DNA from 3 places in the Paenibacillus sp. FSL k6-2145 genome. Region 2 is predicted to be linked to each of the others. Evidence: predicted binding sites of a transcription regulator. Region 2 holds the regulator's gene; each other region holds the start of a gene.
What was found. The regulator LexA, encoded in region 2, represses DNA repair genes until DNA is damaged. The targets are predictions, from matches to a motif close to CGAACATATGTTCG.
Positions count from the first base shown of each region.

Region 1 (4,711 bases), 400 kb from region 2:
GTTATAGGGGAAATGAGCAATAAACAGGCTTTGAACCAGTGGTATAGACTAACAATTGAACACATGCTTAAGCTTATTTCTTATGCCTCTTCCAAGTATACACGCTCAAAATTGCGTAAAGCTCTGCCGGAGCAATATGTATATATTGTAGAAGAGCTTTTATACAAGACGGATTCGACCAACAATAAGGATCCTTATTACGAGGAAATATATCGGCAAATTATATCCTTGGGCCAGGCGGACAATCTCATTATCGGCCTTGCTTATACGACACAGCGCCTGGTGGTTGACCATCTTCATGTGGTTGGAGATATCTATGACCGGGGGCCGTACCCCGATAAAATTATGGATACGCTGATCAACTACCATTCTGTAGACATACAGTGGGGGAACCATGATGTCCTCTGGATCGGAGCCTACGCAGGTTCTCTGGTCTGCCTTGCGAATATTATTCGGATCTGCGCCAGATACGATAATCTGGACATCATTGAAGATGTATACGGAATCAATCTGCGCCCACTGCTAAACCTGGCGGAGAAATATTATGAAGACAATCCGTCCTTCAGACCTAAGTTACAGGCTGGCCATCATGTATCGGAGCAGGAAATTCTGCAGATCACCAAAATTCACCAAGCCATTGCCATGATTCAGTTTAAACTTGAAATCCCGATTATCAAGAGACGCCCATACTTTAATATGTCTGAAAGACTTTTGCTGGAGCAGATTGATTACGACAAAAATGAAATCAACATCTGCGGTAAAACGTACCTGCTGGAAAACACCTGTTTCGCAACCATAAATCCGCAGAAGCCTGAACAATTGCTGGAGGAAGAACGCCAGGTGATGGAAAAGCTGCTGTTTTCCGTTCAGCATTCCGAAAAGATGGCCAGACATATGAATTTTCTTATGAAAAAGGGTAGTCTTTATTTAAAATACAACGGGAATTTGTTAATCCACGGCTGTATTCCTTTGGATGAAGAAGGAAATATGGAAGAAATGCAGATTGAAGACAAGACATATGCGGGCCGTCAATTGCTTGATGTTTTTGAAGATTATTTACGTTACGCCTTTGCGCATCCGGAAGAGACAGAAGATCTGGCGACGGATATGGTATGGTACATCTGGACAGGGGAATGCTCCTCGCTATTTGGAAAGAGAGAAATGACCACTTTTGAACGGTATTTTATCCAAGATAAAGAAGCACATAAGGAGAGAAAGAACCCTTACTACCATTTACGTGAAAATGAAGAGATCACTCGAAAAATTTTGCAGGAGTTTGATTTGAATCCAGATCACGGACATGTCATTAACGGTCACACGCCAGTCAAAGAAAGTCGTGGAGAGAGCCCTGTTAAAGCAAACGGAAAAATGATCGTGATTGACGGCGGTTTTTCCAAAGCCTATCAGTCCACAACGGGCATTGCCGGATATACCTTGTTATACAATTCCTTTGGTATGCAGCTCGTCGCCCATCAGAAATTTAATTCAAAAGAAGATGTGTTATGTAACGGAACGGACGTGTTATCTCTAAAAAGATTGGTGGACAAAGAACTGGCGCGGAAGCTGGTGAGGGAAACCAATGTAGGCGAAAAGCTGCTGTGGAAAATCTCAAATCTGAAGGATCTTCTAGAATATCGCTACATGAAATGAAACGATTGCTAAAAATACACACATGGATCAACTGTTTGAGTGCAATTTGACGTAGACGCTCGTATTGGGCAGGGAAGTAAGAATACCCTGTCTGTGCGAGCCTTTCTTTTGTAACAGTACGATGTAACAACAAACTTTATGACTTACAGTTGAACTAACCGAGGATTTTCAATTGGTGGAGAGGAGGAAGATATGGGCTACAATTCACGGAAGGAAGCAGTATTTGAGGCGAAACGGGTCCGTAACTGTACCATAGCGGCAGGTCGTCGTCATACCGTTGCTCTTAGATCTGACGGAACAGTAATAGCTGTGGGTGATAATAAATACGGTCAATGTAAGGTAAGCGATTGGTGCCATATCGTCGCAGTTGCGACTGGTAATGTTCATATGGCTACGAACACCGGTAATGCACATACAGTTGGTCTTAAATCCGATGGTACGGTAACAGCTATCGGTTGGAATAAGCATGACCAATGCAATGTAAGCGAATGGCGCAATATAGTAACCGTTTCGGCAGGTTGGTGCCGTACTGTCGGGGTTAGATCAGATGGCACCGTGGTTGCGGTGGGGCGAAATAATGGAGGGGAATGCAACGTGAGCAGCTGGCATGATATTGTATCGGTCACGACGGGTGACTGGCATACAGTTGGTCTAAAAATAGACGGAACAGTAACAGCCGTTGGTAACAATAAGTATAACCAATGTAGCGTAAACGACTGGGGCGACATATTAGCTGTTTCGGCGGGGTATCTTCATACTGTTGGGCTTAGATGGGATGGCACGGTAGTGGCTGTGGGTAGAAATAATGAAGGGGAATGCGACGTAAGCGCTTGGCGCGATATTGTAGCAGTTGCAGCGGGGAGTTATCATACCGTTGGTCTTAAGTCTGACGGGACGATGGTTGCTGTGGGTTCGAATAAACATCACCAATGTGATGTAAGTGGCTGGCACGAAATTAGATCTATTTCTGCGGGGTGTGCCTATACAATTGGACTGAAATCGGATGGTACGATGGTTGCTGTGGGTGATAATGATTATGGACAATGTGATGTAAGCGGATGGAGTAGCATCCAACAATAAAATACTAAAAAAGCAGCAGCTGATGTCGGCTGCTTTTATTTATTTGTCGCGGGACAAGAACATGGTCCAATTGAAGTCGCTAATTTAGCGGCTTTTTGTGCATTGGCTTTTGAATAGCACCCTTAATTACATATTCAAGTATTTTCGCATTTAAGTCAGGAAAATGAAAACTGTGTTTACAGGTGGGAGTTCAAATGATGGAGAAGCTGGTGTGACTTAGTATGATTTGAATCCATCACTTCGTCGTAGCCTAAATATAAATATTTACCTCTTGCATAAAGAACATGTGTTCGGTTTATAATATATACAAACATACGTTCTTAAAAGTACAGGAGTGATTTCAGTGTTGACTAAGCAACGAACCATTATGCTCATTGATATGCAGAGCTTTTATGCTTCAGTCGAAAAGGCAAAAATGCCTCAATACAAAAATAGACCATTAGCTGTCGCGGGAGACCCCGCAAGACGTTCTGGAATTATCCTTGCCGCTTGTCCACTAGCCAAAGCGAAGGGTGTATCTACCGCGGAACCACTCTGGCAGTCTCTTCAGAAGTGCCCTGAACTGATCATTGTGAGACCACACATGCAAGAATACATCGAAGTATCCACTCAAATCATGTCCATTATTGAGGAGTTCACCGATCTGGTCGAACCTTACAGTATAGACGAATTATTCGCTGATTTTACAGGGTCTATGCATCTATTTGGTAATGATCCAGTCGATTTGGCCAAGCAAATTCAAGACAAAATCTATAATGAAACAGGCGTATACGCGAGAGCTGGCATTGGTGAAAACAAAATCATCAGTAAATTATGCTGCGATATGATCGCTAAAAAAGCAGAGGGGGGCATTTTCCACTTAAAGAAAGAGGAGTTACACCTCCATATTGGAGATAAGCCCATCCGCGATATGTGGGGGATAGGCTCAAGAATGGAAAAACATCTGTGGAAGATGGGCATCCGAACCATTAGAGACCTGGCGAATACGCCTCTTTCCAAATTAAGAAGTAAGTGGGGTGTTAATGGAGAAGTCATCTGGAGAGTCGCAAATGGACTCGACAATTCGCCGGTAACCGTGAACACGCACAGTACACAAAAGGATATCGGAAACGGAATGACCCTGCCTAGAGATTTCACAGAGGCATGGGAGATCGAAGTGGTTATTCTCGATATCTGTACAGAAGTATGCAGAAGAGCCCGGCAAAAGGGACTGATGGGTAGTGTCGTATCCGTAAGTGTGTCTGGAGCGGATTTTGACCACCCCACTGGTTTTCACAGGCAGGTTAAACTGTCTGATCCTACAAACATAACCGTTGATGTATGCAAGATAGCCAAACGCATATTCCATCAACACTGGGATGGGCAACCTGTGCGCCGTGTAGGCGTATCCCTGTCTCAATTATCCAACGCGGATACATATCAACTATCTTTTTTTGATGATCAAGAGCAGAAACGGGCCATTGATCAGGTGATGGACGACATTAAGGATCGATTTGGCGACATTGCCATTCTACGAGCGAGCTCCATTACGGCTGCGGGTCAAGCGATCGATCGAGCATCTAAAATTGGGGGGCATTATAAATGAGCAAAAAACTGGAGGCCAATGGATTATGGGAATCGAGCCGCATGATGCTTCCTCAACATAAAGAACGAATTATACAGCATCGAACTCAAATTCATTATCAAGCGAAACCACTGATCCATGAAGATGAGTGGGAGATTATTACTCAGAATATAGATATGTCGCTCAATTATACATTGCAAGCCACCTTTGAAATATTTACTGAGTCAGGCAATCGGTATAAACACGGGATCGTCACTTCAGTCAGTACCTTTGGGAAGAAAATCAAAATTGAAATGGAGAATGGATTTGAATGGGTCGATTTTGATCAATTGGTCGCTGTAAAACTTGAAGAAGGAGGCGTGTAAATTGCGACAGACTTTCGAGGAACTTTCACTCGTGAAGAGGGTGGTGGAGCTC
Region 1 is NZ_CP150267.1:5,846,559-5,851,269, forward strand. It holds gene NZ043_RS25770 (fructose-1,6-bisphosphatase) at 1-1,650, shown strand, start outside; gene NZ043_RS25775 (chromosome condensation regulator) at 1,843-2,730, shown strand; gene NZ043_RS25780 (DNA polymerase IV) at 3,077-4,315, shown strand; gene NZ043_RS25785 (YolD-like family protein) at 4,312-4,659, shown strand; gene NZ043_RS25790 (hypothetical protein) at 4,661-4,711, shown strand, end outside.
Region 1: NZ043_RS25780 (DNA polymerase IV) is a predicted target of LexA. The motif match lies at 3,038-3,051, and genes of this name have one in related genera.

Region 2 (4,711 bases):
TTCCTTGTAACTGGCGCAAGGTGTCCATCGTTTCTTCGTATACATGAGGTCTGGATCTCCGTTCTACTCCAAACTGCGCGGCCAACTGTTCAGCAAGATCTTCCCGATCTATACCCAACTTCAACAAGCCACGACGCCAGGATTCTTTACGGTAAACTGGAGCAAGCTGTTCCAACTGACGGAACTCAGGTTGATCCCCACCAGTAAAGTTAGCCCATAGGCCTTCAAACGGATTGATTCCAATCATTTTAGTGAAAGGAAAGGTTTCATATGATTCATACAGTCCACGTGCCTCATTACGAACAGCTTCTTCAAGTTCTTCTGGTTTAACCCCAGTCTCTTTCGCTGCGATTAGACAAGTCTCATGAAAAGCTTCTCGAACACTACGCTCATCCCATAATAAAGTATCATCTAGGTCGAACAAAATCGCTTTTAACGCCATTCCGATCATCTACCCCTTTATGCAATAATTACTTTTCGACGGTTTCCACGGTGATCTGGTGTGCTTTTGCAAACTTCAACAAACGTTCGGCAATCGCATCTGTATCGTAACGGTTCAATAACTTGGTAAACACCCATCTTTTCCCGCGACTGTTATGTTCGATAACAACTGTACCTGGTTCAATTCTGAATTTGACAATATCGTCAACCCCGATTGAACGTTCACGATTACCCTTCGTCGTGATAATCCGATTACTGCTAATCTTGATGTATGGACGGCGAAGCATGAAGATGACTGCCAAAAATACGTAAAGCAGCATCGTCACCCAGTCCCAAGTTGTCATTGGAGCTTGCACAAGGAATGTGCTCATAAACAGATACAAAAAGGCGAGACCAATCAAAAATATTGGGAACAACAAGCTGCGTCCCTTAAAGACTTCTTCACCTGGTGTACCCGTGATTGGTTGACCACTTTTTTTGCGTTGCTGATTTAACTGCTTGGAATTTTTCTTAACCGTTCTCTCGAACGAACGCGACATGAGAATCCCCCTTATGTGTCTTTGTATCGGCTTACATAACTGTAAACCAACATTTCCCCCTATAAATTGCACACTCAAAATAACAGGAAGAAACCTAAATATCATAATGATATCATTAGGTTTCGTTAGTGTTTGAGTTTGCCTTGGTGGCCTTTGTCATTCTCATCATCAACAATCTCAATGGTATCCAGTTGTTGTCTGAAATTGTTGCGAATATTACTCAAATAAATCTCTCTTAGCTCGGCACGTTCAGCAAGTTCTTCCTCCGACAATCCAGTGGACTTTTGCTTACGAGCCAATTCGTTAATGCGTGCTACCAGACTATCTATATCCAAGCTTGTCCCCTCCAAAAATACAAAGTCATATTAACTTTGCCATTATAAAGGCAGCTTGTCAAGCTGACACGCGTTAACACTCATTGATGTGCATTTTATTCTGCAAATTGCGGTAGAGCTAGTACTTGTCCCACTTGGATGGAAGTTGTATGAAGTTGATTCACTTTCTTAATTGCTTCTATATAAATACGTGTATCCATATTCGTCGGTTTATGTTCCAAAGAAATACTCCATAATGTTTCCCCTTGTGAAACAGCTATCTTTCCTCCAGGCAGAACATCATTCTCATTGCCAGCAAATACAGTTAAAACGGTGCTACATCCAATAAATATAATCAAAGAGGTAATGGCTACCTTTAACATCCATGAAGAAATCTTGAAACGCGCTAAAACCTTCTTGTAGTTCCCTATTTTAGTCTTCACCAGTTCCGAATTCATTGGTTCATAAATGCTTTGATAAGTAGAATATCTCATTAAATACCCGCCTCCAAACGTTTGTTCCTATCTGTTGAAATCAATATAACACGAACACTTGTTTTGTTCAATAGATTTTTAGAACAATTGTTCGCTTCTTTTTTGAAGGAGAAATTTCTTATTTCACTTCCTTTTGCAAAGCATTTGCAGTATTATGCTCTGACTTTTGGACAATTTCTGTTCTATAAGTTAAAAAACACTGATTTAATGCTATTTTATTTAGAACTTATGTTTGTACGAACGGAGGTTCTATGTTATAATTTTCCCAAACGTTACTAAAATGGGGTTGATACGGTATGTCGAAGATATCCAGCAGGCAGCAGGCTATTCTGGAGTTTATACGAAATGAAGTCCGGTTGAAGGGGTATCCTCCTTCCGTACGGGAAATTGGTGAAGCGGTTGGACTTGCTTCCAGCTCAACAGTACATGGACATTTGGATCGTTTGGAGAAAAAAGGTTTGATCCGACGCGACCCTACCAAGCCAAGAGCCATTGAGCTTTTGAGCCAGGAAGAATCTGAGCATTCTCATCAATTTGCTCATAGCGTTGCACGTATTCCTGTCGTTGGTAAGGTTACAGCCGGGGTTCCAATCACTGCAACCGAGAACATTGAAGACTACTTCCCTCTTCCTACACATTATGTAGGCGAACAGAAAGTGTTTATGCTTTCGGTAGTCGGAGATAGTATGGTGGAAGCTGGAATCGTTAACGGAGATTACGTTATTGTCCGTCAACAGCAAACTGCTGATAACGGTGATATCGTCGTAGCAATGACTGAAGACGATGAAGCTACAGTGAAAACGTTCTATAAAGAGAAAGATCATATTCGCCTTCAACCGGAGAATGCGACCTTCGAACCTTTACGTTTGAAACATGTTAGTATTCTGGGTAAAGTCATTGGCCTTTTCCGAGATATTCATTAATATTTAACTTGAGTAACAAAACTAGATGTAATGAAATACGAAAGAGGTTGTCCTGATCAACAGGACAACCTCTTTTTTTCATGTTTATGTTATTTTAGCGGATAATTATTCACTGCGTTTCAGAACACTCTTGTGATGCGAGAACACATCAAAGCTCTGTTGCCCGTGATATGAGCCCATACCGCTCTCTCCTACACCACCAAACGGGAGATAGTGTGAAGTCATATGAGAAAGTGTGTCATTAATACATCCCCCACCGAAGGATACTTGATTCAAAACCTGATCTTGCAGTTGCTCATCCTGTGTGAAGAGATATAATGCCAATGGTTTTGGCCGACGAACAATCTCATCCAGCATAGGTTTCAAGTCACTGTACGTAAATACAGGAAGAATCGGACCGAAGATCTCTTCTTGCATGACAGCTGATTCCCAGTTCACATCTCCAAGTACAGTTGGCTCAATCAGCAACTGCTCACGTACAGATCGTCCACCTATCAGCGTTTTGCCATCTGTGAGGAATTTCGATAACCGATCAAAGTTACGAGCATTGACAATATGCGGGAAATCAGTGTTCTGTAACACATCATCTCCAAATTTATCTTTGATCTCTGCACCAATCAGATTGATCAATTCATCATGAACTTGTTCATGTACAAGCAAATAATCCGGAGCAACGCAAGTTTGGCCTGCATTCAGGAACTTACCACGAACAATACGTTGGGCCACCAGCTTCAGATCTGCATCGCTATGGACAATAGCAGGACTTTTACCGCCCAACTCAAGAGTTACAGGAGTCAAGTGCTCCGCAGCTGCCTTCATCACAATGCGACCAACACCCGTGCTTCCTGTGAAGAAAATATAATCAAACTTCTCTTTCAACAATGCTGTGCTGGCCTCGACTTCCCCTTCCATAACGGCGATATACTCCTGAGGGAAGATCTCCTGAATCAGATCATACGTCAGACGAGATACGGCTGGTGTTAATTCAGAAGGCTTGATAACTGCACAGTTACCGGCTGCAATTGCTCCAATCAGTGGACCGAAGGCCAATTGGAAAGGATAGTTCCAAGGTGCAATAATAAGCGCCACTCCGTATGGTTCAGGGTAAATGGTGCTCACCCCATCCGGCATAGCCGGATTGGTTGGGACTTGTTTAGGTGAAGCCCATTCCTGCAGGTGTTCTAATGCAAAATCCAGTTCACCCAAAACAATACGAATCTCTGAACCGTAAGCTTCCGCCTCTGATTTGTTCAAATCTGCCCGAAGTGCATCTTGAATCCGTTGCTGATACTTTTCAATTCCTTTTCTAAGCTGTTGAAGCGCATTAATCCGATACTCGATATTTTTAGTTTGTCCTGTATAAAAGAATGTACGTTGTTCTGTCACTAGTTGTTTTGCTTGATCCATATTAACATCTCCAATTAATTATTTAAAATTAAATTGTTCAAAATTCAAATAAAGTATACCTCTTCTATATGAAACTTTCAACATACAAATGAAACATCCATTTGTATGTATTGGACGATGGTTGGAATTTTAAAAGAGTGAATGCTAGTATTCCTTTCTATCTGTGGCTATCAGAATTTCTAAGGAAGTTTGATTTAAATCTTTTGCTTCAGAAAGTTTAACATTAATGAAAAGTGAGTTTTGCGATTATCTAAATCGACGAACGAATGTGTTTGTTATAAAGGTAAACCTTGGTCACAGATAAACACAAAAAAGTTACGTGGGCTAATGAAGAAGAATTAGGGGAAATTTTTTAATTTGCTTTAAGATGATTTATCCATTCCTGGCCACAACTTCACAACGAGCAGATTTTAATCCAACAACTACTCCTGAGAGCGGTCTTCGAAGAAAGGGTTAAATAATATCAAATCAACTTGTACTACTTCTATTAAAAAAACTCATCTAGTATCTCACTCATCCGCTGCATTTCATGATCGTCCAAATCTGTTTAGATTGGATATACTACTTAATCAGTTGGAGGAATTTTTGGAAGT
Region 2 is NZ_CP150267.1:6,250,179-6,254,889, forward strand. It holds gene NZ043_RS27590 (HAD family hydrolase) at 1-442, opposite strand, end outside; gene NZ043_RS27595 (hypothetical protein) at 471-980, opposite strand; gene NZ043_RS27600 (DUF896 domain-containing protein) at 1,106-1,315, opposite strand; gene NZ043_RS27605 (LysM peptidoglycan-binding domain-containing protein) at 1,411-1,788, opposite strand; gene lexA (transcriptional repressor LexA) at 2,085-2,711, shown strand; gene NZ043_RS27615 (aldehyde dehydrogenase) at 2,817-4,118, opposite strand.

Region 3 (4,711 bases), 1.6 Mb from region 2:
GTACGTGGCTTATGCTCCAAAAAACGCAGAGACTGTGCATACGTCCGCTGTCGCTCATCAGCTACAATGATTTCCTCCAGATCCTTCTTCATAAACGTATTGCCTTGAGTCATCCTGTATTTAATCATCACATCTTCAAGAACCGTAATGGAGTGGATACCAAAAGTGATTCGATAACGAGCTTGCCTGCTCTTCGTTCGTTCTACACGTGTAATAATAAGTTCTTCGTTATCCGGAAATTGGGATAGGCCATCCTGTTCTGCTTCTTCATATAAATCCTCGTCATGTTGATCCATTCAGGTCTCCCCTTTCATAACATTTTCATTCTGACTACGCCAAGCACATCTCCACACATAAGACAAAGAACACTAATAATACAAAAGACCGGGAACTCTGCCCGGCCTTTACTCCACAGTTAGCGTGCTAACAGCCCCTGTCCATTGGGACAGGGGCTGTTAGACAGCATGAGTACTCCCACTACAATCCATTATCCAGATTGATCCAAGCTCAATCTGATAAGTTTACGGAGCCCAGTGGGGAACACCCTCAGGGTCCTCCCTACAAGGGAGGACCCTGAGAAATTACTCGTTGATTTCAAACAATTCTTGTTCTTCTTCTGCTTCTTTTTGTTGCTCTTCACTAGTTGGCGCAGGAACTGCGGTAGTCAAGTTACTAGCTACCCGAATTTTTTGTTCAATGATTTCAGCAATGTCTTTATGCTCTTTCATGAACTGCTTTGCGTTCTCACGGCCTTGTCCTAAACGCTCGCCTTCGTAGGAGTACCATGCACCACTTTTATTAACGATATCCAGCTCTGTACCAATGTCAATGATACTGCCTTCTCTCGAAATACCCTCGCCATACATGATATCCACTTCCGCTTGTTTAAACGGAGGTGCCACTTTGTTTTTCACAACTTTAATACGAGTACGGTTACCAATCATGTCATTGCCTGATTTGATACTCTCAATACGACGCACATCCAGACGTACTGTGGAATAAAACTTCAGAGCACGACCACCAGGTGTTGTTTCCGGGTTACCAAACATAACGCCGACTTTCTCACGAAGCTGGTTAATGAAGATTGCGATTGTTTTGGATTTGCTGATTGCACCAGACAATTTACGCAACGCCTGAGACATCAAACGCGCTTGCAAACCAACGTGTGAATCACCCATTTCGCCTTCAATCTCTGCTTTTGGAACCAAGGCAGCTACGGAGTCAATAACAACGATATCTACTGCACCACTGCGTACAAGAGCTTCTGCAATTTCCAGCCCTTGCTCACCCGTATCTGGCTGAGATAGAAGCAATTCGTCAATGTTAACACCCAATTTGCTTGCATATTGAGGATCAAGAGCATGCTCGGCATCGATAAATGCTGCTTGTCCACCAACACGTTGTACTTCAGCAATCGCATGTAATGCGACAGTTGTTTTACCTGAGGATTCAGGTCCATATATTTCAACAATACGGCCTTTAGGCAAGCCGCCTGTTCCTAATGCAATATCCAAAGCCAAGGAACCACTGGGAATAATTTCCACATTCATATGAGTGGACTCACCCAGTTTCATGATGGATCCTTTACCAAATTGCTTCTCTATTTGACGGAGCGCCATATCAAGCGCGGCACGACGGTCTGACAATAAGCTCACACCCTTTACTGTTTATAAGATAATGATACCTTGTTTTAACACGTTTGCCAAGCTTTTTTTCGAACATACATTCGTTTTTTTGTAAAGGCCGAGGCGCCTCTTCCTCAAGGAAACTTTCCATTAAACAGAAAAAAGAACCGTAAACAAGGCTGTAAAGCCTAATTCTACGGTTCTTCCGTCTTCCTTAATTATACTTGCTTGGAACTGTAAATGCAATCGAAGCTATTAACTAATCAATCCATCGCCACAAGTTTTTGCCATAAGCGATAGAGAATCGCTTTGGCTGAACGAATGCGAACAGTCTCACGATTACCATTAATACGCAGCTCATGAATTTCCGTCTCTTTTCCACGTTCAGCAAGAGCGATGAAGACAAGTCCGGGTGGTTTACGTTCCGAATATCCCGGTCCAGCTACACCGGTAACAGCCAGGCCAAAATCAGCATCGCCAATCATACGGATCTGTTCAGCAAGCACTTTTGCAACCTCAGGACTTACCGCCCCTGGTGCATCTTCACCTTCCAGATAATCATGAGGCACATTTAGCAACTTTTCTTTAATTTCATTGGAGTAACAAACAATTCCACCTTTGAGCATTGACGCACTTCCGGGTACAGAGGTCAGACTTTGCATGACAAGCCCTCCTGTACAGCTCTCAGCAGCGCTGAGCGTCAACCCCATGTCAGACATCATGGTTACAATCGTGTACTCTATAGGCACATCCTCGTTCGCGTAGAGATGTTCTGTCAAACGCTCCCGAATCTGAACCTCCATCGCATCCAGCTTCAGCTTCGCCTCTCCCTCACTCGCAGCCTTCGTGGAGACACGTACCGTAACTTCGCCTTCGCTCGCGTAAGGAGCAATCGTGGGGTCTGTCTGCGCGTCAATCAGATCCAATAGTCGATCTTCCAAAGCAGATTCACCAATACCTGCGAATTTGAGCATTCGGGAATAGATTGGCATCTCTTCTGTGAGCACATGCTGGAACAGCCAAGGCTTGACTTCCTGTTCAAACATTGGAATCAACTCTTTAGGTGGTCCAGGCATTACAACATAATATTTGTCATTGTCAGAAATCGCATTTCCCGCCGCAAGTCCTGTTTCGTTGGCAAGAGGTGTGCCGCCATCAATAACGATCGCCTGACGTCGGTTATTCTCTGTCATGTCCACATTACGATCTCTGAAAAAGCTCTCAATTTTGTCCATTGCCATTCGATCTGTATGCAGTTTCCGGTTAAGAACAGCTGCGAGCGCATCCTTGGTCAGATCATCTTGGGTAGGTCCGATGCCACCGGAAAACAAAATAACGTCTGCACGGCCCTGCGCAATGCGTATAGCTTCACTAAGACGGTTCAGGTTATCCCCAACCACCGTTTGGAAATATACATCGATCCCCATCGCAGCCAATTCACGGGATAGGTATCTGGCATTGGTATTGACGATTTGTCCAAGCAGTAGCTCTGTGCCAACTGCAATGATTTCTGCCTTCATTGAGCATCCTCCTGTACACGTGGTGAGTGATCAAAGGGCAATAGGATAATTTCCTATTGCCCCTGACCCAATGCTTCCTTCATGATTACCCATTTAAGAACAAACCATTATGCTTTTGTTAAATGAAGCAAATTTTTGTTTTTGATAAAGTAATCGATACCCGACCAGATGGTAATAAGCGCTGCTGCCCATACCGCAATAATATCGACGTGAATACCCGTGTATGAAAACGGGAAATTGTTCAACAGCAACAGCACAATCGCCACAATCTGCACTACAGTCTTCAGCTTGCCCCAAGCACTAGCGGCAACAACCGAACCATCCAGCAATGCAATTTGACGCAAGCCGGTAACTGCGAATTCACGACTAATAATAACAACTGCAATCCAGGAATCCAGCTTGCCCATCTCCACAAGCGAGATCAAAACTGCAGTAACCAGCAGCTTGTCTGCGAGTGGATCAAGCAGTTTCCCCAGATTGGTAACCATGTTATTTTTCCGCGCAAGGTATCCGTCAATTCCATCTGTGCTTGCGGCGATGATAAAAATAACAGCAGCAATCAGTTGATTATACGGAAGCGAAAAGCTTCCAAGCTGCAACGGCTCTGGATAAAATGGAAAATCCACGAGCAGGAACACCATCAAAAAAGGGATTAAGCAAATTCGTGCAAGCGTAATCCGGTTGGGTAAATTCACAAGACGCCCTCCCTCATATCCTCCATTACTCCAAACAATCATCATAATCCCGTTATCATCATCCGGAACATGAAATGTACAGTTTCAATGTCAATCCATATTAACATGATCCCACTATGTAGAAACGCAAAAAATAAAGTCAACCGCTCAAAAGCAAAACCGCTTTAAACGTTCCGGTGACTTCCAGAAGATGTACTGCTTTTCACAAAGTCAGCAAACGATGAGGACTGGACTTGATGCATGACTGCCAGCAATGCACACTTAGTATAATATACGCCCAATACAGTGTCAAAAAACACTTTTGCTACAAAAAGGCCATATTACTTGAAATTTGTATATTGCAAATCCAGAGGTAGGTTAGCACCATTTAGCAGCTGCATGACAGCTTGCAAATCATTTTTACTCTTACCAGTTACCCGGAGTTGGTCTCCCTGAATCTGACTCTTCACCTTCATCTTGGAATCGCGAATTAGAATATTGATTTTCTTGGCGATGTCCTGATCAATCCCCTGTTTAAAATTCAAACGCTGTCGGACTGTACCAGAAGACGCTGGCTCTACCTTTGCGTAATCAATGTTTTTCAATGGTAGACCACGCTTCGCCATTTTGGATTGCAGCACGTCAATGACAGCCTTGAGTTTGGTCTCATCATCAGATACGATCGTTAACGCATCCTTATCCAGTTTCAGGCTGCTCTTGCTGCCCTTGAAGTCATAACGAGTGCCAATTTCCTTCTCGGTTTGTGTAACGGCATTTGTCAGTTCTTGCAAGTCCATTTTGGACACGATATCAAATGAATTTTCTGAACTCAAACCAGTCACCCTTTCAGTTAATCGTATGTTCTGTAACATTATAGAGGATACCTTAAGCA
Region 3 is NZ_CP150267.1:4,665,038-4,669,748, reverse strand. It holds gene NZ043_RS20805 (regulatory protein RecX) at 1-296, opposite strand, end outside; gene recA (recombinase RecA) at 582-1,646, opposite strand; gene NZ043_RS20795 (competence/damage-inducible protein A) at 1,889-3,145, opposite strand; gene pgsA (CDP-diacylglycerol--glycerol-3-phosphate 3-phosphatidyltransferase) at 3,253-3,840, opposite strand; gene NZ043_RS20785 (YajQ family cyclic di-GMP-binding protein) at 4,161-4,652, opposite strand.
Region 3: recA (recombinase RecA) is a predicted target of LexA. The motif match lies at 1,716-1,729, and genes of this name have one in related genera.